One region of the Bradyrhizobium sp. HKCCYLR20261 genome, then DNA from elsewhere that is predicted to be linked to it. Evidence: predicted binding sites of a transcription regulator. Region 1 holds the regulator's gene; the other holds the start of a gene.

Region 1 (11,083 bases):
GCGCTGGATCACCCAAGGCTCCTTGAACGTCACCGAGAACATGTCGAACAGCGAGCCGAAATTCATGTCCTGCGGCATCACGCGGAAGACCGCCGCGCCGCCATGGCCATGCAGCGGCTTCATCACCACGGCGCCGTGCTGGTCGCGGAAGGCGTTGATCTCGTCGATATCCCGCGAGATCAAGGTCGGCGGCATCAGCTGCGGAAAATTCATCACGAACAGCTTTTCCGGCGCATTGCGCACGCTGGCGGGATCGTTGACCACCAGCGTCTTCGGATGGATGCGCTCGAGGAAATGCGTCGAGGTGATGTAGGCGAGATCGAACGGCGGATCCTGCCGCAGCAGCACGACGTCGAACGAGGTGAGCGCGGTCGGCTTCGGCTCGCCGAGCGTGAAGTGATCGCCGACCTCGTCGCGCACCGTCAGCGCCTGCACCGGCGCGTACAGCTCGTCGCCGCGCAGCGACAGCTTGTCCGGCGTGTAGTAGCACAGCCCGTGGCCGCGCCGCTGCGCTTCGAGCAGCATCGCGAACGTCGAGTCGCCGCGGATGTTGATGCGCGCGATCGGGTCCATCTGGACGGCGACATTCAGTTTCATGGGCAGGTCCCGGTCTCTGTCGTGTGAGTTCTGGTCGTATGGCTCATGTCAGGTGCTGGCGTCGAAGGCTGCGATCAGATGGCGCGGCAGGCTGCGCGGCGCAACCAGAATCGCGTCGAACCGCAGCTCCAATTCGGCATGGTCGGGATGCGCCGCCAGCCAGGCCTGCGCGGCAGCGATGATGCGCTGCTGCTGGCGCGGCGTCACCGCGTAGGCGGCATCGTCGAGCGAGGCGCGGGCCTTGACCTCGACGAAGGCAACCAGGCCGCGCTTGCGCGCGATGATGTCGATCTCGCCATGCGGCGTGCGGAAGCGTTTGGCGAGGATGCGATAGCCCTTGGCGATCAGCAGCGCCGCCGCGCGCGCCTCCGCCGACAGGCCGGTGCGGAAGGCGGCGACGCGCTCGGGGGCGGCCGTCTTGGCGGGCTTGTTGGCGGGCTTGCCGGCCGCAGGCTCAGTCTTCGCCATCGGCCGTGTCCTTGGCGAGCTCCAGCGCGCGTGCGTAGACTTCGCGCCGTGGGCGGCCCGAGAGTTCGACGGCATGCATCACTGCGTCCTTGACGCTTGACCGCTGCAGCAGGTCTCTCAGGACCGCATCCAGCGCATCCTGCGTCAACACCTCGGCATCGCGCGGCGGCGGGCCGATGACCAGAACGAACTCGCCGCGCGTCTCGAGCTCAGCGGCCCCGGCCGCGAGCTCGCCGACTGATCCGCGCAGAACTTCCTCGTGCAGCTTGGTCAGCTCGCGGCAGATCGCGGCGGGGCGTCCCTTCATCGCGTCGGCGAGATCAGCCAGCGTCTCCTGCACGCGACTGCCGGCCTCGAACACCACCAGCGTCGCCTCGATGCGCGCGAGCTCCGACAGCCGCGTCCGCCGCGCCTGCTGCTTGGCCGGCAGGAAGCCCTCGAAGAAGAAGCGGTCGGTCGGCAACGCGGCCACGGTCAGCGCGGCGAGCACGGCGGAGGGGCCGGGCAGTGCCGTGACCGAGTGGCCCGCGTCACAGGCCGCGCGCACCAGCTTGTAGCCGGGATCGGAGATCAGCGGGGTTCCGGCGTCGGACACCAGCGCGATCGCCGCGCCCTCGGCCAGCCGCTGCAGAATCTTCGGCCTGACGGCCTCGGCATTGTGCTCGTGATAGGCGGCGAGCTCCGCGGACAGGCCGTAGCGCTCGGCGAGACGCCGGGTGATTCGCGTGTCCTCGCAGAAGATCATGTCGGCGCCGGCGAGCGTGTCCAGCGCGCGCAGGGTGATATCGCCGAGATTGCCGATCGGGGTTGCCACGAGATGCAGCCCCGGACGTGCCCTGGACGCCGCAACGGCCTGCCCCGCCACCAGATAGGTCGGCGTGCTGGAAGATTTGCCGTCACCCGGCGGCGTGTTCGGGATTGCGTTGGCGCCCATCGCGGTAATTTAAAGGGCGCGTCGCGGGAATGCCATAAGGGAACGATCGGGCGGGCGGGTCGAAGTTCCCGGCCGCGTATGCCGTTCATCGCAGCTTCAAGTTCGAACCCGCACAAATCCGGTGTTGCGTGAGAGCAGGGGATAGCGCGTGCAAAACGCCGAATTGATCCGCCGTGTGGCGCTGACAGCCTTTTGTTTTGCTTAACTATTCGTCGACAATATGAGTGAATCAGCACGGCCTGGGGGGCGTGCGTTTGGGGAACTTCTGGCCGTAACAGGCCGAACGAAGAGATGCCATGGTGGGCCCGCGTGATCCCAACTCTCTCCGTCCGGGACCCCATGGGGTTGCCCGGCGAACGGCGCTGGGTCTGATCCTGGGCGCGCCGATCCTGTCGGCGTGCTCGAGCGTGCAGAACCCCTTTGAGCAGGCGACGGCGCCCGCCGGCCCGCCGCAACAGCCGGCGGTGGCCGGCAACGGCCAGGTCAAGGTCGGTCTGATCCTGCCGCTGTCGGCGTCCGGCAATGCCGGCGTCGCGGCGCAGTCGATGAAGAACGCCGCCGAGATGGCGCTCGCCGAGTTTCAGAACCCCAATATCCAGCTTCTGATCAAGGACGATGCCGGCAGCCAGCCGGGTGCGCAGCAGGGCGCCCAGCAGGCCTCCGACGAGGGCGCCGAAATCATCCTGGGTCCGCTGTTCGCCGGATCAGTCCCCGCGGTGGCCCAGGTGGCGCGAACCCGCAACATCTCGGTGATCGCCTTCTCGACCGATTCGAGCGTCGCCGGGCGGGGCGTCTATCTGCTCAGCTTCCTGCCGGAATCCGATGCGACGCGGATCGTCGACTACTCCGCCGGCGTGGGCAAGCGCTCCTTCGCGGCGCTGCTCCCCGACAATGCCTATGGCACCGTGGTCGAAGGCGCGTTCAAGACCGCCGTCAGCCGGCGCGGCGGACGCATCGTGGCGTTCGAGAAATACTCCGGCGACCGCGCCGGGCCGGCGCGCACCGTTGCGCAGGCGCTCGGCGGCGCCGATGCGTTGCTGCTCGCCGATGACGGCGAATCGGTTGCGGCCACCGCCGATGCGCTGACCGCGGCCGGCGCGAACCTGCGCAACATTCAGCTGCTCGGCACCGGGCTGTGGGACAATCCGCGCGTCTATGCCAGCGCCAGCCTGCAAGGCGGCCTCTATGCCGCGCCGGACCCGTCCGGATTCCGCGCCTTCGCCGGGCGCTACCGGACGCGCTTTGGCGGCGACCCCGTGCGCACGGCGACACTGGCCTATGATGCGGTGGCGCTGGTCGCCGCGCTGGCGCGCACCCAAGGCGCGCAGCGTTTCGCACCCGATGTCCTGACCAATGCCTCCGGCTTCGCCGGCATCGACGGGCTGTTTCGCTTCCGCAGCGACGGCACCAATGAGCGCGGACTCGCCGTGATGCGCGTCGCCTCGGGTGGTGGTCAGGCCATCGCCGGCGCACCCAAGAGCTTCAGCGCCACTTGAGAGAGTGCGCCGTCAGGCCGCGAGATCGGCGACGACGGCGTCGAGCACCGGGAAGCCGTCCTGGGTGACGCGCAGCCGTCCGTCCGGCTCGACCGCGATGGCGCCCTCCTCGCGCAGCAGCGCAATGCGGCGCGGATCGAGTGTGCGGCCTGAGATCGCGGCATAGCGCTGGGGATCGATACCTTCGCGCAGGCGCAGCCCCATCAGCAGGAATTCGTCGGCGCGCTCCTCGCTGTTGAGGAGGTCGTCGGTCATCACGCCGTGCCCGTTGGATTCGACCCGCATCAGCCAGGCCTCCGGCCGCTTGTCGGTCGCGGTCGCGTGCCTCAGACCGTCGATGTCGAGCCGCCCATGCGCGCCCGGGCCGATGCCGGCATATTCCTGGCCGCGCCAGTAGACCAAATTGTGCTGGCACTCCGCGCCAGGCCGCGCGTGATTAGAGATCTCGTAGGCCGGCAGCCCATGGCGCGCGCAGACCTCCTGCGTGACGTCATACAGCGTCCGCGCGAGCCCTTCGTCCGGCGTCTTCAGCTTCCCGGCGGCGTGCAGCCCGAAGAACGGCGTACCCTCTTCGATCGTGAGCTGGTAGAGCGACAGATGCTCGGCCGCCTCGCCGATCGCGCGGTTCAGCTCCTCGGTCCACATCGCCGGCGTCTGGTCAGGCCGCGCGTAGATGAGATCGAACGAATAGCGGTCGAACGCGCCGCGTGCGATGGCGACGGCCTTCATCGCCTCTTCGGCCGTGTGCAGGCGTCCCAGCATCTTCAGCGACGCATCGTCCATCGCCTGGACGCCGAGCGAGACGCGGTTGACGCCGGCCGCGCGGTAGCCCGCAAAGCGCGTCGCCTCGACGCTGGTCGGGTTGGCCTCCAGCGACACCTCGACGTCAGCGGCGACGCGCCAGTGCTTGCCGATCGCATCGAGAATGGCGCCGACCGTCTGCGGCTGCATCAGCGACGGCGTGCCGCCGCCGAGAAAGATCGAGGTGACGGTGCGTGGTCCGGTCCGCGCCGCCGTGGTCGCGATCTCCCGGGCGAAGGCGCGCGCGAAGCGGTCCTGGTCGATGGCGGCATGCCGGACGTGGCTGTTGAAGTCGCAATACGGACATTTCGACAGGCAGAACGGCCAGTGCACATAGACGCCGAACGCTTCGCTGTCAGCGCTGCTCAAGACAGATCTCCGCGAGTTTCACGAAGGCGCGGGCACGGTGCGACAGGCCGAGGCCCAGCGGCGGCAGGCCGTGCTTCTCGATGCTCGTCATCTCGCCGAAGGTCCGGTCATGTCCTTCGGGCAGGAACATCGGGTCATAGCCGAAACCGGCAGTGCCGCGCGGCGGCCAGACCAGGGTGCCGTCCACCCGCGCCTCGACCTCCTCGACGTGTCCGTCCGGCCAGGCGACGCACAGCGCCGAGACGAAATGCGCGGTGCGCTTGTCGGCGGTGACAGCGCCGCGCTCCTGCAGCAGGCGCTCGATCTGCGCCATCGCCATGGCGAAATCCTTGGTCGGTCCGGCCCAGCGCGCGGAATAGATGCCCGGCGCGCCGTCGAGCCCATGGACGACGATCCCGGAATCGTCGGCGAAGGCCGGCAGCTGGGCGGCCTCGGCCGCGGCCACCGCCTTGATGCGGGCGTTCGCCTGGAAGGTGTCGCCAGTCTCCTCGGGTTCGCCGAGCCCGAGTTCGCCCGCCGAGACGGCCTCCACGCCATAGGGCGCCAGCAACTCGCGCATCTCGACGAGCTTGCCGGAATTATGGGTCGCAATGACGATGCGGCCGGTGATCGGGCGGTGCGGGCTGCTCACGCGACCGCCATCTTCTGCAGGTCGACCAGGCGGGCGACGCCCTTGCGGGCCAGCGCCATCAGCGCCAGGAACTCGGCTTCCGTGAACGGGGTCTTCTCGGCCGTGCCCTGCACCTCGATGATGCGGCCGTCGCCGGTCATGACGAAATTGGCGTCGGTCTCGGCCTCGGAATCCTCGGCATAGTCGAGGTCGAGCACCGGCGTGCCGTTGTAGATGCCACAGGAGATCGCGGCGACGTTGGCGCGCAGCACCTCGGCCTTGAGCATGTTCCGCGTCTTCATCCATTTGATGCAGTCGGCCAGCGCCACCCAGGCGCCGGTGATCGAGGCGGTGCGGGTGCCGCCGTCGGCCTGCAGCACGTCGCAATCGACCGTGATCTGGCGTTCGCCGAGGGCCTCCAGGTCGATCGCGGTGCGCAGCGAGCGGCCGATCAGGCGCTGGATCTCCACGGTGCGGCCGGTCTGCTTGCCGGCCGAGGCCTCGCGGCGGGTCCGTTCGGAGGTGGCGCGCGGCAGCATGCCGTATTCGGCCGTGATCCAGCCCCGGCCCTGCCCCTTGAGCCACGGCGGCAGCCGGTCCTCCAGGGTGGCGGTGACCAGCACATGGGTGTCGCCGAATTTCACCAGGCAGGAGCCTTCGGCGTATTTGACGACGCCGCGTTCCAGGCTCACGGGCCGCAATTCATCCGGTGCACGGCGGCTCGGCCGCATGGGTTCTCTCCGTGAATGGAAGGCGCAAGGGGTGTTGATCGGCCTTGTAGGAGCCGGGGCGGGACGCGGCAAGGGCTTATCGGGCCGCGACCCATGACCCGCTTGCCACCGAGCCGCCGCATCGACACATTAGAGCGAGCTGGGAGGAGAGCTTCTGGTGGCCCACCACGATCCGATCAACCTGATGACACCGCCCGCCGGCCTGGCGCAGCTCAACGAGCGCTCGCGCGAGATCTTCAAGCAGATCGTCGAGAGCTATCTGGCGACCGGCGAGCCGGTCGGCTCGCGCAACATCTCGCGGCTTATCGCGGTTCCCCTGTCGCCGGCCTCCGTGCGCAACGTGATGGCCGATCTCGAACAGCTCGGCCTGATCTATGCCCCGCATACCTCGGCCGGGCGGCTGCCGACGGAAGCGGGGCTGCGCTTCTTCGTCGACGCCCTGATGCAGGTCGGCGACATGACCGAGGCCGAGCGGCAGTCGATCCAGAGCCAGCTCGCCGCCGTCGGCCGGGCGCAATCGGTCGAGGCGGCGCTGGACGAGGCGCTGACGCGGCTGTCGGGCCTCACGCGTGCTGCCGCCGTGGTGCTCACCGCAAAATCCAACACCCGGCTCAAGCACATCGAGTTCGTGCGCCTGGAGCCCGAGCGCGCGCTGGTGGTGCTGGTCGGCGAGGATGGGCAGGTCGAGAACCGCGTGCTGGCGCTGCCCCCCGGCGTGCCGTCGTCGGCGCTGACCGAGGCGTCGAACTTCCTCAATGCGCGGATCCGCGGGCGCACGCTGGCCGAGGCCCGTCTCGAACTCGAGACGGCACTGGCGGCCGATCGCGCCGAACTCGATCAGCTGACGCAGAAGGTGATCGCGGCCGGTGTCGCGAGCTGGTCCGGCGGCGACAGCGACGAACGCCAGCTCATCGTGCGCGGTCATGCCAATCTGCTCGAGGATCTGCATGCGCTCGATGATCTCGAGCGTGTGCGCCGGCTGTTCGACGATCTCGAGACCAAGCGCGGTGTCGTCGATCTGCTCGGGCGCGCGGAAAGCGCCGACGGCGTCCGCATCTTCATCGGTTCGGAGAACAAGCTGTTCTCGCTGTCGGGCTCGTCCACGATCGTCTCGCCCTATTCGGATGCAACGGGCCGTATCGTCGGCGTGCTCGGCGTGATCGGTCCGACCCGGCTGAACTACGCCCGCGTGATTCCGACCGTCGACTATGCGGCGCGACTCGTCAGTCGCTTGTTCGGTGGTTGAAACGTAACATGGTTAACCCGTCCGGCGCGGCGCAAGACCCCGCCGCTCGACCCCGCGCTTGATTTTCGCGGCTCAAAGCACGATATCCCGCCCGACATCCCCAAACCGCCGAACTTGCGAGAAGTCTGTCCATGACCGATCCCGACCTGCACAAGAATGATCCGGAAAACCCGGCGCAGGCCAGCGAACCCGTCGTCTCGAAACCCTACATCATGCCCGATGATCCCGAGACCGGCTCGGCCGAGGCCCTCGCCAAGGAAGCCGCCGACGCGCGGGACAAGATGCTGCGCACGCTGGCGGAGATGGAGAATTTGCGCAAGCGCACCGCGCGCGAGGTCGCCGACGCGCGCATGTACGGCATCACCGGCTTCGCGCGCGACGTGCTCGACATCGCCGACAATCTGCAGCGTGCGCTCGATGCCGTGCCGGCCGAGACCCGCGCCAATGCCGATGCGGGCCTGAAGTCGCTGATCGAGGGCGTCGAGCTCACCGAGCGCTCGCTGCTCAACACGCTGGAGAAGAACGGCGTCAAGAAGTTCGACCCGACGGGCCAGAAGTTCGACCCGAACTTCCAGCAGGCGATGTACGAGGTGCCGGATCCGTCCGTACCGTCGGGCACCGTGGTGCAGGTCGTGCAGGCCGGCTTCATGATCGGCGAGCGCGTGCTGCGCCCGGCCCTGGTCGGCGTGTCCAAGGGCGGCGCGAAGGCCGCGCCCGCGGCGAGCAACGATCAGTCGAATAGCGCAGCCTGAGTTTGAACGAGCGGTCCACGCGCGGACTGCTCCATGCAAAAACGCAAAAAAGCCACCGGCGGTACCGGTGGCTTTTTCGTTTACTGGAGCTCCGATGAGCTTGGACCCGCTCAGCCCCTCGGCTGGATGCCGTCGCGCACGGCGCGGAAGCGCGGGAAGGCGGCCGACCACTGGTCGCGCGGCGCGCTGCCGATGATCCGCAAGGTGCTCGGGCCGCTGAAGCGCAGCCACTGCACCACGGTCACCGGCGTATTGTCCTTGCCGCTGACCGCATCGATACGGGTCTCATAGGCCGGCAGGCCGTCGATGCGGATCGGCTCGGACATCGTGATTCGCGCCTCACGGACGCCGGGAATCGTGGTGGCCGCCTGCTGCGCGACGCGGGCGCGGTCGCCCGCTTCGGGCGCGACGCCGGCGACCAGCCCGATCACCACGAAGGGCGCGGCCTCGAAACCCTTCTCCTCGTCGCTGTCGCCGAGGATCAGCGCGCCCGGTCCGAGCGTGCGAACGGTCTTGAAGCCGGAGAGCTCGGTGACCTTGAACGGCATGATCCCAAGCTGCTCGTCGACCGGCACGTCCTTGCGGACCACGGCCGAGGCAAACATCTGGCGCACGGCGTCGTCGGTGTAGATCTTGCTCGCCGTTTCCGGCACCTGCACCGCGACATAGCCGGAGAAGCCGCTGCCGGGCAGGATCATCGAATAGCGCCGCACCGGCGTCGCGCCGTCGCGCCCGTTCTCGACCGTGTAGTAGGCGGTGCCCGCCGATGTCTCGATGCTCTCCGGCTTGATGTTGCCAGTGCCGCCGGGATTGGCGGTAAAGGCGTTCTTCACCTCGCCATAGGCGGCCGCCGGCAACTCGGTCAGCAGCACCTTCACGCTCTGGTCCTCGGTTTCGAAGCCGGAAAAATTCTTGGCCTTGCCGAGGCCGACCAGCGGCGCAAGCCCGATGCGCACACCGGGCGGGAAGATGGCATCCGCAGCCAGCGCCGGTCGCAGCAGCGAGATCGAGACCAGCGCCACGGCGAGAAGTCGGAAGAGCGTCATGAGGAAACTGCCTCGTTCAATGGACCAGTTCGACGGCCGCCATCCCCCGGTCACGACCATCCTCGAAAGAGACGCCTTTTAGCGGGTTTGCCGCGCCGGGGACAGGTCGGCAGGGTGCGACGTGAAGTTCCGGCCCAGCATCGTGATCGATCCGCGCTCGATTATGGCTTTGCTAAGGATGTTTGACGGTGCCGGAGGGCGGCGGCTTGGCCGCCGCGATTGGTGTCTGGCGCATCATTTCGCGGCACGTCCGGGCCATCCGCCAGCCTGCATGGAAGTCTTGCATGGAAGTCTTGGGCCCGTCGTCTGACCTCCGCCGGTGGCGACGATCCGGACGCGGGAGAATCCGCGGTTTTTTCCGCGCGCCCGAGCCTCCTCCGGTCCTTGCGGGTGCCTCCCCCCCTCCTATATGACGCTCATCGTCGCAATATCGCGAGCATTTGATCTGAGGGGGTTTTGGATGGGGGCGCCGTCAGGGCCCCACCCAACCTGCCGCAAAAAGAAGGATATGAGACCATGGGAAAGGTCATCGGGATCGATCTCGGCACCACGAATTCGTGCGTGGCCGTCATGGACGGCAAATCGTCGAAAGTCATCGAGAACGCCGAGGGCATGCGCACGACGCCGTCGATCGTCGCCTTCAGTGACGATGGCGAGCGGCTGGTCGGCCAGCCGGCCAAGCGCCAGGCCGTCACCAACCCCGAGCGCACCTTCTTCGCAGTGAAGCGCCTGATCGGCCGCCGCTACGACGACCCGATGGTCGAGAAGGACAAGAAGCTCGTCCCGTACAAGATCGTCAAGGCCGGCAACGGCGACGCCTGGGTCGAGGCCGACGGCAAGACCTATTCGCCCTCGCAGGTCTCCGCCTTCATCCTGCAGAAGATGAAGGAGACCGCGGAAGCCCATCTCGGCCAGAAGGTCGACCAGGCCGTCATCACCGTCCCCGCCTATTTCAACGACGCCCAGCGCCAGGCCACCAAGGACGCCGGCAAGATCGCCGGTCTCGAGGTGCTGCGCATCATCAACGAGCCGACCGCGGCCGCGCTCGCCTACGGCCTCGACAAGACCAAAGCCGGCACGATCGCGGTGTATGACCTCGGCGGCGGCACCTTCGACGTCTCGATCCTGGAGATCGGCGACGGCGTGTTCGAGGTGAAGTCGACCAACGGCGACACCTTCCTGGGTGGCGAAGACTTCGACATGCGTCTGGTCAGCTACCTCGCCGACGAATTCCAGAAGGAGCAGGGCATCAACCTGCGCAACGACAAGCTGGCTCTGCAGCGCCTCAAGGAGGCGGCCGAGAAGGCCAAGATCGAGCTGTCGTCGACCACCCAGACCGAGATCAACCTGCCCTTCATCACCGCGGACCAGTCCGGTCCGAAGCATCTGACGATGAAGCTGACCCGCGCCAAGTTCGAGGCGCTGGTGGCCGACCTCGTCGAGAAGACCATCGAGCCGTGCCGCAAGGCGCTGAAGGATGCCGGCCTCACCGCCGGCGAGATCGGCGAAGTGGTGCTGGTCGGCGGCATGACCCGCATGCCGAAGATCCAGGAGATGGTGAAGCAGTTCTTCGGCAAGGAGCCCCACAAGGGCGTCAACCCCGACGAGGTGGTGGCGATCGGTGCCGCCATTCAGGCCGGCGTGCTGCAGGGCGACGTCAAGGACGTGCTGCTGCTCGACGTGACCCCGCTGTCGCTCGGCATCGAGACCTTGGGCGGCGTGTTCACCCGCATCATCGACCGCAACACCACGATCCCGACCAAGAAGAGCCAGGTGTTCTCGACCGCCGAGGACAATCAGAACGCGGTCACCATCCGGGTCTTCCAGGGTGAGCGCGAGATGGCGGCCGACAACAAGATGCTCGGCCAGTTCGACCTGATGGGCATTCCGCCGGCGCCGCGCGGCATGCCGCAGATCGAGGTGACGTTCGACATCGACGCCAACGGCATCGTCAACGTCTCGGCCAAGGACAAGGCCACCGGCAAGGAGCAGCAGATCCGCATCCAGGCCTCGGGTGGCCTGTCGGAAGCCGA
Region 2 (11,083 bases), on a different contig from region 1:
TGATCTGGTCGACACTCACATCTCGGCCCGCGTGCCCGGCCCGGAGCATCACTTTCTGATCAACCCCTACGGCCTGCTGTTCGAGGAAATCACGGCGTCCAGCCTGATCAAGGTCGACCTTTACGGCAACCAGCTCTCCGAGAGCGAATACAGCATCAACCCCGCCGGCTTCACCATTCATTCGGCGATCCACGAGGTGCGCGAGGACGCCGGCTGCGTGATCCATCTGCACACGCTCGACGGCGTCGCGGTGTCGAGCTGCGCCGACGGGTTGCTGCCGCTGAACCAGATCGCGCAATACGTCACCCACGACCTCGCCTATCACGACTATGAAGGCGTGGCGCTGGACCATGACGAGCGCCCGCGGCTGCAGCGCGATCTCGGCACCAAGAACCACATGCTGCTGCGCAATCATGGCACGCTGACCGTCGGCCGCTCGGTCGCCTCCGCGTTCGAGCGCATGTACCACCTCGAACGCGCCTGCTCGATCCAGGTGCGCACCCGCACCCTGGGGCCTGCGGCCTATCCGGTGCGCGAGGAGGTCGTCGACAAGAACGCCAAGCTGTTCGACAACGAGGATCGGATCGAGCTCCGCTCCAACAAGCTGGTCTGGCCGCCGCTGCTGCGCCGGCTCGACCGGGTCAACCCAGGCTACCGGAATTGATTTTCGCGGGGTGATGGGCTATCAACGCGCCATCACCCTCTACGCTATCTTGAGTGAAACGCCGTCCAATTCCGGGCGGCGTTTTTGCGTCCGGGGTCCTGGCATCAGTCGGCGCTGCATTCGATCTTGCCCTGCACCTCCCGCCGGGTGCCCGCCTTGTCGTCCGGCAGAGTGGCGATGAGTTGGTATTGTCCGCGATACGGCGCATCGTCGCCACGGGCACGACGGGTCTTGATGATCAGGACCAGCTCGGGCGAAGGCTCCTTACCCTCCTTCATCCAGCTCACGGCGAGCCTGATCTCCCGATCGTCGGACCAGGACTGGGTCAGATGCCCGGCCTCGAAGCTGACCCGGCGGACGGCCTGCGGCATCCAGGACATCTTGAACTCGGCTTCGCCGCCGAACCCGCTAATCCCGCTGCCGATCGAACGTCCGGCCGAGCCGTGCAATTCGACGTCGATGGCCTTGTCCTTGGCGTAGCAGATCACCGTGCTGCTGGCGCGTGCCGACACGGTCGCACCAACGACAAGCATCGCAGCAAGGGCGATGCTCACGCCCCGTCCAGTCACGGCCATTCCAAACATCCTCGAGGCTCGATTGCATACCGTGCATTGGTCGTCGGATGGCGGCGTCCGGTTTGACGGACAATCAGGCAGCGCCAGACGACAAACGCCGCCCTGACAGGGCGGCGCTCATGTCCTCGTGGACGTCCTGCAGGCTGCGCTCACACCAGGCTCGCGCGCGAGGCCTTCGGCCAATCCCCGGCCGAGCCGGCGCCTTGCAGTTCGGCCGCCAGCCGCCGCTCGACGAACCGGCGCTCATGATCGGCGAGCTTGGTCGCAAGCAACCGGCGATAACGCCGCACATTGGCTTCGCGGGAAAACCGCAGACGGGCGGCCGGCCGCATCCGGACGGCTGACGGGCCGGGCGCATGCTCACCCGCAGCAGCGTCGGCCTCGACATCGACCCGCGGCACGATGCGCATGGCCGCCCCGCCGCGCGGGCGTGGCGGCTGATCCTCGCGGTCGAGCTGACGCAGCGCGCCGAGAATGTCGGACAGGCGGAGCGGATGGACGAGCCCTGGAATCTTGCGCAGGCCGGGCTGCGACTCCACGGCGTACATGTCCGACGCCCAGGACGACAGGATCAGCCGCTTCTCGGCCCTGGACAGCTTCACGTCGTTGATCAGGTCGGCCGGAGATTCGTAATGCGAGACCGGATGGAAACCGGCTCCGGCTGCGGTAGTCGAAACACGATGCTCGCTCATGGCGTCTCTCCTCCTCAACTCCTTTCACAAGAGACTGATGGCATCGCGACGCGGGCGACAAGGCGTCCCCGCGTCGCAGGTCAAAACGCGTCAGGCCGCCTTCTGCTGCGCGATCTGCTCCACCTGTGCGGTGCCGATGGCGATGCGGCGCGGCTTCATGGCCTCGGGGATTTCGCGCACCAGCTCGATCCGCAGCAGGCCGTTGTCGAAGGTCGCTGACGTCACCTGCACATAGTCGGCGAGGTTGAACTGCCGCTTGAACGGGCGCGACGAGATGCCCTGGTAGAGGTACTCGCGGCCCTCCTTGTCGGCCTTGCGCCCCTCCACGGTCAGCACGTTGTGCTCGGCAGTGATGCTGAGCTCATCCGGCGCAAATCCGGCAAGCGCCAGCGAGATCTGATAGCGGTCGTCGCCGAGCCGCTCGATGTTGTACGGGGGATAGTTGTCCTCGACGGCGCGCTGCGTCTCGTCGAGCATGTCGAACAGGCGGTCGAAGCCGATCGTCGAACGCCACAGCGGGGTGAAGTCGTAGGTCCTCATAGCCAAGTCCTCCTGGGAGCAAGATGGATACAAGGAGCGCCGAGCCGATGCAGGACAAACTGTGTTGTCCAGACACCCGGTCAGCGCCCAGATCGTCAACCGGGCCCGGACGGCACCCGGCGCCGCCGGAGCGGCGACAAACGAATTAGAAAATTCAGTGCGGGATTCAAGAGGGCTCGTGCGGATTTTTTGTCGCGATTTCTCGCGGCGCAAAAGCGTGTCAGGCGGCGACGGCGGACAACCGCTGCAACCGCATCGTCGCCTCGCGGAGCACGCTGACGAGGCGGTCGCGCTCGCGCTGATCGATGTCGCCGCGCGACAGCACCGCCTGGCAATGCGCCACCACGCGCTGTTCGCTCTCGATCAGGAAGCGGGTCAGACGCCGGGGATCCCCCATGCTCATGACCGCGGTGGGGTTGGGCGGCGGATGATCGTACTGCCACGCTGGCATGATCGGCCCTGCGAGCTTTTGCTGCCTGCGCTGCTGATGAGACCGGGGCGGCGCGACAGCGCGCAACCACACCTCCCGTCGACCGTCGGCCCGCCCGGCCACGGCAGCGATTGTGGCCGGTTCTGGACGGATTGCGGTCGTGACAGGGATTGATAGCTGCGCGTTGTGGCCGATCCACGACCAGCGCTGCGGCAATGAGTTGTTTGTCCGGATTATTTGTTGCCGGGGCGGGCCGGCGGCCTGCCGTCCGCCCCGGCGTCACGATCAGTAGTCCATCGCCGGGGCAGCGCCGGCTTCGGCCTTCTTCGGCTTGTCGGCCACCAGCGCCTCCGTGGTGATCAGGAGCGAGGCGACCGAGGCCGCATCCTGCAGCGCGGTGCGAACCACCTTGGCCGGGTCGATCACGCCGGCCTGCACCAGATCCTGGTACTCGCCGGTCGCGGCGTTGAAGCCCCAGCTATAGGTATCCTTCTCCAGCAGCTTGCCGACCACCAGCGAGCCGTCGTCGCCGGCATTCTGCACGATCTGCCGCACCGGCACCTGGATCGCGCGCCGGATGATGTCGACGCCGGCCTTCTGGTCGGAGTTCGCGGTCTTGACGCCGTCGAGCACCTTGGTCGCTCGCAGGAGCGCTACGCCGCCGCCGGGCAGGATGCCCTCCTCCACCGCGGCGCGGGTGGCGTGCAGCGCGTCGTCGACGCGGTCCTTGCGCTCCTTGACCTCGACCTCGGTGGCACCGCCGACCCGGATCACCGCGACGCCGCCGGCGAGCTTGGCCAGCCGCTCCTGCAGCTTCTCGCGGTCGTAGTCGGAGGTGGTCTCCTCGATCTGCAGCCTGATCTGCTGCGTGCGGGCCTCGATGTCCTTCTTCGCGCCGGCGCCGTCGACGATCGTGGTGTTCTCCTTGTCGATCACCACCTTCTTGGCGCGGCCGAGCATCGACAAGGTCACGTTCTCCAGCTTGATGCCGAGATCCTCGGAGATCGTCGTGCCGCCGGTGAGGATCGCGATGTCCTCCAGCATGGCCTTGCGGCGATCGCCGAAGCCCGGCGCCTTGACGGCCGCGATCTTCAGGCCGCCACGCAGCTTGTTGACCACCAGGGTCGCCAGCGCCTCGCCCTCGACGTCCTCGGCGACGATCAAGAGCGGCTTGCCGGACTGCACGACGGCTTCGAGCAGCGGCAGCATGGTCTGCAGGCCCGACAGCTTCTTCTCGTGGATCAGGATGTAGGGATCCTCGAGCTCGACCCGCATCTTCTCGGAGTTGGTGACGAAATACGGCGAGACATAGCCGCGGTCGAACTGCATGCCCTCGACCACTTCGAGCTCGGTGTCGAGGCTCTTGGCCTCCTCCACCGTGATCACGCCCTCATTGCCGACCTTCTGCATGGCCTCGGCGAGGAAGCGGCCGATCTCGCTGTCACCATTGGCAGAGATGGTGCCGACCTGCGCGATCTCGTCATTGCTGGTGATCTTCTTGGCGTGCGCCTTGAGATCTTTCACGATCGCGTCGACGGCGAGATCGATGCCGCGCTTGAGATCCATCGGGTTCATGCCGGCGGCGACCGACTTCGCGCCTTCCTTGACGATGGCCTGGGCGAGCACGGTGGCGGTGGTGGTGCCGTCGCCGGCGAGATCGGCGGTCTTCGAGGCCACTTCGCGCACCATCTGCGCGCCCATGTTCTCGAACTTGTCCTCCAGTTCGATCTCCTTGGCGACCGTCACGCCGTCCTTGGTGATGCGCGGCGCGCCGAACGATTTCTCGATCACGACGTTGCGGCCCTTGGGACCGAGCGTGACCTTCACGGCATTGGCGAGGATGTCGACGCCGCGCAGCATGCGGTCGCGCGCGTCGGTGGAAAACTTCACGTCCTTGGCAGCCATGTTCATCGTCTCCTTTCTCTAATGACTGTCAGTTCTGAGGGTTAAGCGGCTTTCTTCGCCGCGACGGGCGTATCGATGATGCCGAGCAGGTCGCTCTCCTTCATGATCAGGAGATCCTTGCCGTCGATCTTCACCTCGGTGCCCGACCATTTGCCGAACAGCACGCGGTCGCCGGGCTTGACGTCGAGCGGCACGAGTTGCCCCTGCTCATTCCGCGCGCCAGGGCCCGCGGCGACGATCTCGCCCTCCTGCGGCTTCTCCTTGGCGGTGTCGGGAATGATGATGCCGCCCTTGGTCTTCTCCTCGGCATCGATACGGCGCACGAGCACGCGGTCGTGCAATGGACGGAAATGCATGCACATCCTCCTTCACAAGATCAGCGATGTCATAAGCCCCGGGTCCCATGAGGCCCCCGGGCGAGCAACGACCTAGGAAAGCCGAGATTTTCGTTCAAGAGGGTCACGAAAAATTTTTGGCACTCGGCGGGAACGATTGCCAGGACGGCTTGACCGCGGCTGCCGTCCTGACCAGTTCTACGGGCGCCAAAAACCGTCCCCTTCCGTCGAGGAAAAAACGATGCAGCTTCTGCGTTGTGTCCGGCCTTTGGTCCTGCTGCCGGCGATCGTGCTCTCCCTCCTGACAGCCCCTGCCCTCGCCCAGATCCCCGACCTTAAGCTCGGCCGAGTGCCGACGCTCGCGCCGCTGGTCAAGGAGGTGACGCCCGCCGTCGTCAACATCTCGGTCGAAGGCAAGGTCCGGCAGGACAATCCGCTGTACCAGGACCCGCTGTTCCGCGATTTCTTCGACGTGCCCAAGCAGGTCGAGAAGCAGATCAGCGCCACCGGCTCGGGCGTCATCGTCGATGCGGCAAGGGGCTATGTGATGACGGCCAATCATGTCGTCGAGCACGTCACGACCGCGCAGATCCGCACCAAGGACGGCCGCAAATTCTCGGCACGCCTGGTCGGCCGCGACCCCGCCACCGACATCGCGCTGCTGCAGATCAAGGACCCGAACGAGTTGAAGGCGATCGCGCTCGGCGACAGCGACGCGCTCGAGGTCGGCGACTTCGTAATCGCGGTCGGCAATCCCTTCGGCCTCGGACAGACCGTCACCTCCGGCCTCGTCAGCGCGCTCGGCCGCACCGGCCTCGGCAAGCAGGGCTATGAGGATTTCATCCAGACCGATGCCGCGATCAATCCCGGCAATTCCGGCGGCGCGCTGATCAATCTGCGCGGCGAGCTGGTCGGCATCAACACCGCGATCATCTCGCCGGGCGGCGGCAATGTCGGCATCGGCTTCGCCGTGCCGATCAACATGGCGCGGCGGGTGATGGAGCAGCTGGTCGCCAATGGCCGGGTCGATCGCGGCCGCATCGGCGTCACCCTGCTCGACCTGGACTCGCCCGCCGATGGCCGCGTGATCGGCGCGCGCGTCGCCGACGTGGCGGCAGGCTCCCCGGCCGAGCGCGCCGGCCTGCGCAAGGGCGACGTCATCGTAAAGGCCAACGACATGCCGGTGCGCAGCGCCACGCAGGTTCGCAATCTCATCGGGCTCACGCCGGTCGGCCAGCGCGTCCGGCTCGTGTTCGAGCGCGACCGCGCACTCGGCAATGCGACGGTCGAAGTTGCTCCGGTCGCAGAGGAGCGCGCGCGGGTGCGGACCTCGGGCTGAGGGGCCATTTTCAACCTTCAGTCCCCGGCGGAGACGAACACGACGTGTAGTAAATTTTTACCGCACATCAAGCATGGAACGAGACGCGGATACCTCCCTAAACGGCTGTTAAGTGCTGCCGCGCTTAGTGCGCCCGGGTGGAGGGTGTGCAATGCGGACTGATGGGCTGGCGTTCAGTTTGCCACGCTGGCGCGTGACGCGGTGGCTGGCGGATCCGGGACATGAGGTGTCCGCGGACATCCGCCTCGCCTTGACCGGCGAGCTCTACGGCTGCTGGTCGGTGTTTGCCGGCGGCGCCATCAACACGGTGGCCGTCGCCGCGGCGCTCGCGCTGCGCACGCCGACCTCCCTTTTCATCACCTGGTTCTTGCTCGAAGTCGCGATCTGCCTGTCACGCCTGATCGTGATGATCATAGCCTATCGCCGCGCGCGCCGGCAGCTCTCGACCCCGACCGACATCCACATCCTGCTCGCGGTCGCCTGGAGCGCCAGCGTCGGCTTCGGTGTCGGCATCAGCCTCGCGTCCGGCGACTGGATCGCCGCGTCGCTCACCTGCATCTCCTCGGCGGCCATGGTCGGCGGCATCTGCTTCCGCAATTTCAGCGCGCCGCGCCTGGTCGGCACGATGATCCTGTGCAGCATCGGCCCGGTCATCCCCGGCGTCGCCACCTCGCACGAGCCGCTGCTGTTCGCGATGTATCTGCAGATGCCGGTCTATTTCCTCGCCATGACCGGCGCGGCGTTTCGCCTGAACAAGATGCTGGTCGCGGTCATGCATGCCAAGAGCGAGAGCGACGAGCGCGCCCGGCTCGATCCGCTGACCGGATTGAACAATCGCGCCGGCCTGATCGACGCGCTGCAGCGCCGGCTCGCCAGCAAGCACCATGACGGCCCGGGATTCGCCGTCCTCTATCTCGATCTCGACGGCTTCAAGCCCGTCAACGACACCTTCGGCCACGCCGCCGGCGACGAGCTCCTGATGATCGTCGGCCGGACGCTCAAGGAGATCGTCGCGCCGTCCGACGTCATCGCCCGGATCGGCGGCGATGAGTTCGTCGTGCTCTCCACCGATCCCGCGCTCGATCACGCACTGGCGCTCGGCGATCGCATCATCGAGGTGATGACCACGCCCTTCATCCTTCCGAACGGCGCCCAGGTTCATGTCGGCATGAGCATCGGCATCGCCGCGGCGCCCGACCACGGCACCGATCCGGAGTCGCTGCTGTTTGCGGCGGACGCCGCGCTGTATGAAGCCAAGGCGAGCGGCAAATCGTGCTGGAGATTGGCCTCGGCAGAGGCCAATCTCGCAGCGCTGCGCAAGGTCACGGGCGACCAGCTCACGACGAGGCCGGTCGTGACGGCGGCCTGATTTCAGCCTAGGCGGCCGAGGCGAGCCAGCTGTCGAAATCGATCGCGCCCAGCCGGGCCTGCCCCAGCGGCGTCAGCGACTGGTCATCGATGAGAGCGCCGAAATAGCCGGCCTTGGGATCGGCCACCACCTCCCTTCCATCGCCCGCAGCCCGCAGGCGTCGCGAGACGAAGCTGGCAAAGGGCTGCTTGTCGGGACCGGCAATGTCGATCGTGGCATTCAGCGGCGCCCGCAACACCACGTCGGCAAGCGCGGCCGCGACATCATCGGCCGCGATCGGCTGGAACATTGCCGCGGGCACGACGACCTTCCCGTCGACCGCGCCCGCATCGGCGATGCCGCGGACGAACTCGAAGAACTGCGTCGCCCGCACGATCGTATACGGCAGGCCCGAGGTCTTGATCACCTGCTCCTGCGCGACCTTGGCGCGGAAATAAGCGAGGTCGGTCATTCTGTCGGTGCCGACGATCGACAGCGCGACATGGTGCTTGACGCCGGCGGCCTTGCCCGCGGTGACCAGGTTGCGGCTCGAACGCTCGAAGAAGTCGAGCACGGCAGCCGGGCTGAAATCCGGCGCATTCGAGACGTCGACGACCACGTCCGCGCCTTGCAGCGCGCGGCCGAGACCCTCGCCCGTGACGCTGTTCACGCCGGACTTCGGTGACGCCGGCACCGCGTCATGACCTTGCCCGGCAAGCCGCGCCACCAGCTTCGATCCGATCAGCCCCGTGCCACCGATAACGACAATCTTCATGGCTTCGCCTCCTATGAATTCGAGTGTCATGCCCGCACGAAGGCAAGCAGGTCCGGATTGATCACCTCGTGATGGGTGGTGCACATGCCGTGGGGAAACGTCTCGTAGACCTTGAGCCTGCCGCGCTTCAGAAGCTTGACCGACAGCCGCGCCGACGCATCGATCGGCACGATCTGATCGTCGTCGCCGTGCATCACCAAGGTGGGAACGTCGATCTTCGACAGATCGTCGCTGAAGTCGGTTTCGGAAAACGCCTTGATCCCGTCGTGGTGAGCCTTGGCGCCGCCCATCATGCCCTGGCGCCACCAGTTATGGATGACGCTGTCCGACCGCGTCGCGCCCGGCCGGTTGAAGCTGTAGAACGGGCCGGAGGGAAACTCGGTGTAGAACTGCGTCCGGTTGTCGGCGAGCGCCTTGCGCAATCCGTCGAACACCTCGATCGGCAATCCCCCGGGATTGCCAGGGGTCTTGACCATGATCGGCGGCACCGCCCCGATCAGCACGAGCTTGGATACACGCCCCTGCGGCTGGCCATGACGCGCGACATAGCGCGTCGCCTCGCCGCCGCCGGTCGAATGACCGATATGGACGGCGTCGCGCAAATCCAGGTGCTCGACCACGGCAGCCGCGTCGGCCGCATAATGGTCCATGTCGTGTCCGTCGCTGACCTGCGCCGAGCGCCCGTGACCGCGGCGGTCGATCCCGATCACGCGATAGCCGTTCGCGAGGAAGAACAGCATCTGATTGTCCCAATCGTCGGAGGACAGCGGCCAGCCGTGATGGAACACGATCGGCTGCGCCGTCTTCGGTCCCCAATCCTTGAAAAAAATGTCGACGCCGTCGTTGGTCGTCACATAGGCCATCGTCGCTCTCCTGCACTGATCAGCGGGGCGCCCGACAATGGGCGCGGCGACGGTATTTTTGCCTGGGCGGAGCTTCGGCTCTTGCTTCGGACCGGCTCGGATTGTCGAAAACCGGCGTAACGGTTAGTGAGCGTCCTGCGCGGAGGCGCGTCTGATCGCCGCACGTCCGTTCGACCGCCGCCAGCGGTCCGGACTGAGGCCGACCAGCTTCGTGAACGTCCGGGTGAAGTGGCTCTGGTCGGCGAAGCCCACCTCGAGTGCGATCATTCCCAGAGTGAGCTCGCCCTGCAAAAGCAGATCGCGGGACCGCGCGACCCGACGCTGCAACAACCATTGATGCGGAGCGACACCGACCGACTTCTTGAAGGCCCGCGCGAAGTAGCTCGGCGACAGGTCGAACTCCGAAGCGATGTCCTGAAGCAGGATGTTGCCGGAGAGCCTGGCCTCGATCAGATCGCAGGCACGGCGCACCTGCCAGGCGGCCAACCCGCCCGGCAACAGCGGCGCCGGTTCGCCGCAGCCACCATATGTTCGCACCACATGGGCAGCGATCGTCATCGACAAATGATCGACAAACAGCCGGTTGGCCTCATCAGGCCGTCCCAACGCCTCGCTCATCGCATGGCTGAGATGGCGCATGGTCGGGTCGTCGACGCCCACCGCCGGCTCGTAGGACAGTTCGCCGACGGATGCCATGAACATCTCGCGGGCCGTGACGTCGATGACCTCGCGTGACAGACGATAAAAGATCGAATGAAACGGCTTGTCGATGACATAACAGGGCGCCCGCTTCATGTCGTAGAGATAGGTGCCGCCGGCGAAGATGTCCTTCTTGGCTACCGCCCGCCCGTTCTCCCAGCATTCGCATTCGGGATAGTCGCGAAACTTGACGCTGACCATGTAGGCGTCGTCAGGCGGAAGCGGGTCTGACAGGCCCCTCTGCGGGTTGTCCGACCGGCATTCTGCGGACTCCAACGCGCTGTCGGCGAACGCCCGAGTGACGAGCGTCGGCGCCTGTTCGAGCCGCAGACCCGCCTTCAATCGCTTGCCAAAAATCTCGCTTTCGGCCATGGCGCCTTTCCTGCCGACCAGGGTTGTATGGTACCCTGATCGGGCGGGAAAGGAGGAGCCCCGTTGTCGCAGCGGCCGCATGTCGGAGACGCGGGCCGCTGGAGTTCCATGACGGCTACCGCGGCATCTCCGCGAGCGCGGCGAGGATGCGGGCCCAGGAGCGGATGCCCTTGTGGTAGCTCTTGAGGTCGTACTTCTCGTTCGGCGAATGGATGTTGTCGTCGTCGAGACCGAAGCCGACCAGCAGCGAGTCGAGGCCGAGCGTCTTCTTGAAGTCGGTGACGATCGGGATCGAGGCGCCCGAGCCCATCAGGATGGTCTCCTTGCCCCACTCCTCGGTCAGCGCCTGCTTGGCGGCGGCGAGCGGCTTCATGGTCCAGTCGAGCGCGATCGCGGCACCGGCCGAATGGTCGCCGAACTCGACCGAGCAGTCGCCGGGAATGCGCGCCGACACGTAGTCGCGGAACGCCTTGCGGATCTTCAAGGGATCCTGGCCTTCAACGAGGCGGAACGAGATCTTGGCATGCGCCAGCGACGGGATCACCG

What was found. Region 1 encodes HrcA, which represses chaperone genes, less so after heat shock. Its sites were predicted from a motif close to GTTAGCACTCNCNNNNNGNGAGTGCTAAC; they were not measured.
Region 2: groES (co-chaperone GroES) is a predicted target of HrcA. The motif match lies at 5,278-5,306, and genes of this name have one in related genera.

Annotation. Positions count from the first base shown of each region.
Region 1 covers NZ_JBNPUZ010000004.1:185,694-196,776, forward strand. Annotated here, with positions in the region: gene gshB (glutathione synthase) at 1-597, opposite strand, end outside; gene ACQR1L_RS10925 (YraN family protein) at 646-1,065, opposite strand; gene rsmI (16S rRNA (cytidine(1402)-2'-O)-methyltransferase) at 1,052-1,999, opposite strand; gene ACQR1L_RS10935 (penicillin-binding protein activator) at 2,296-3,495, shown strand; gene hemW (radical SAM family heme chaperone HemW) at 3,508-4,665, opposite strand; gene rdgB (RdgB/HAM1 family non-canonical purine NTP pyrophosphatase) at 4,652-5,296, opposite strand; gene rph (ribonuclease PH) at 5,293-6,006, opposite strand; gene hrcA (heat-inducible transcriptional repressor HrcA) at 6,164-7,252, shown strand; gene grpE (nucleotide exchange factor GrpE) at 7,384-8,004, shown strand; gene ACQR1L_RS10965 (hypothetical protein) at 8,115-9,050, opposite strand; gene dnaK (molecular chaperone DnaK) at 9,567-11,083, shown strand, end outside.
Region 2 covers NZ_JBNPUZ010000015.1:112,703-123,785, reverse strand. Annotated here, with positions in the region: gene ACQR1L_RS27405 (class II aldolase/adducin family protein) at 1-664, shown strand, start outside; gene ACQR1L_RS27400 (hypothetical protein) at 769-1,239, opposite strand; gene ACQR1L_RS27395 (hypothetical protein) at 1,389-1,931, opposite strand; gene ACQR1L_RS27390 (Hsp20 family protein) at 2,022-2,471, opposite strand; gene ACQR1L_RS27385 (hypothetical protein) at 2,692-2,922, opposite strand; gene groL (chaperonin GroEL) at 3,187-4,806, opposite strand; gene groES (co-chaperone GroES) at 4,848-5,162, opposite strand; gene ACQR1L_RS27370 (trypsin-like peptidase domain-containing protein) at 5,383-6,480, shown strand; gene ACQR1L_RS27365 (diguanylate cyclase domain-containing protein) at 6,632-7,849, shown strand; gene ACQR1L_RS27360 (SDR family oxidoreductase) at 7,857-8,603, opposite strand; gene ACQR1L_RS27355 (alpha/beta fold hydrolase) at 8,630-9,466, opposite strand; gene ACQR1L_RS27350 (helix-turn-helix transcriptional regulator) at 9,590-10,618, opposite strand; gene ACQR1L_RS27345 (M20/M25/M40 family metallo-hydrolase) at 10,653-11,083, opposite strand, start outside.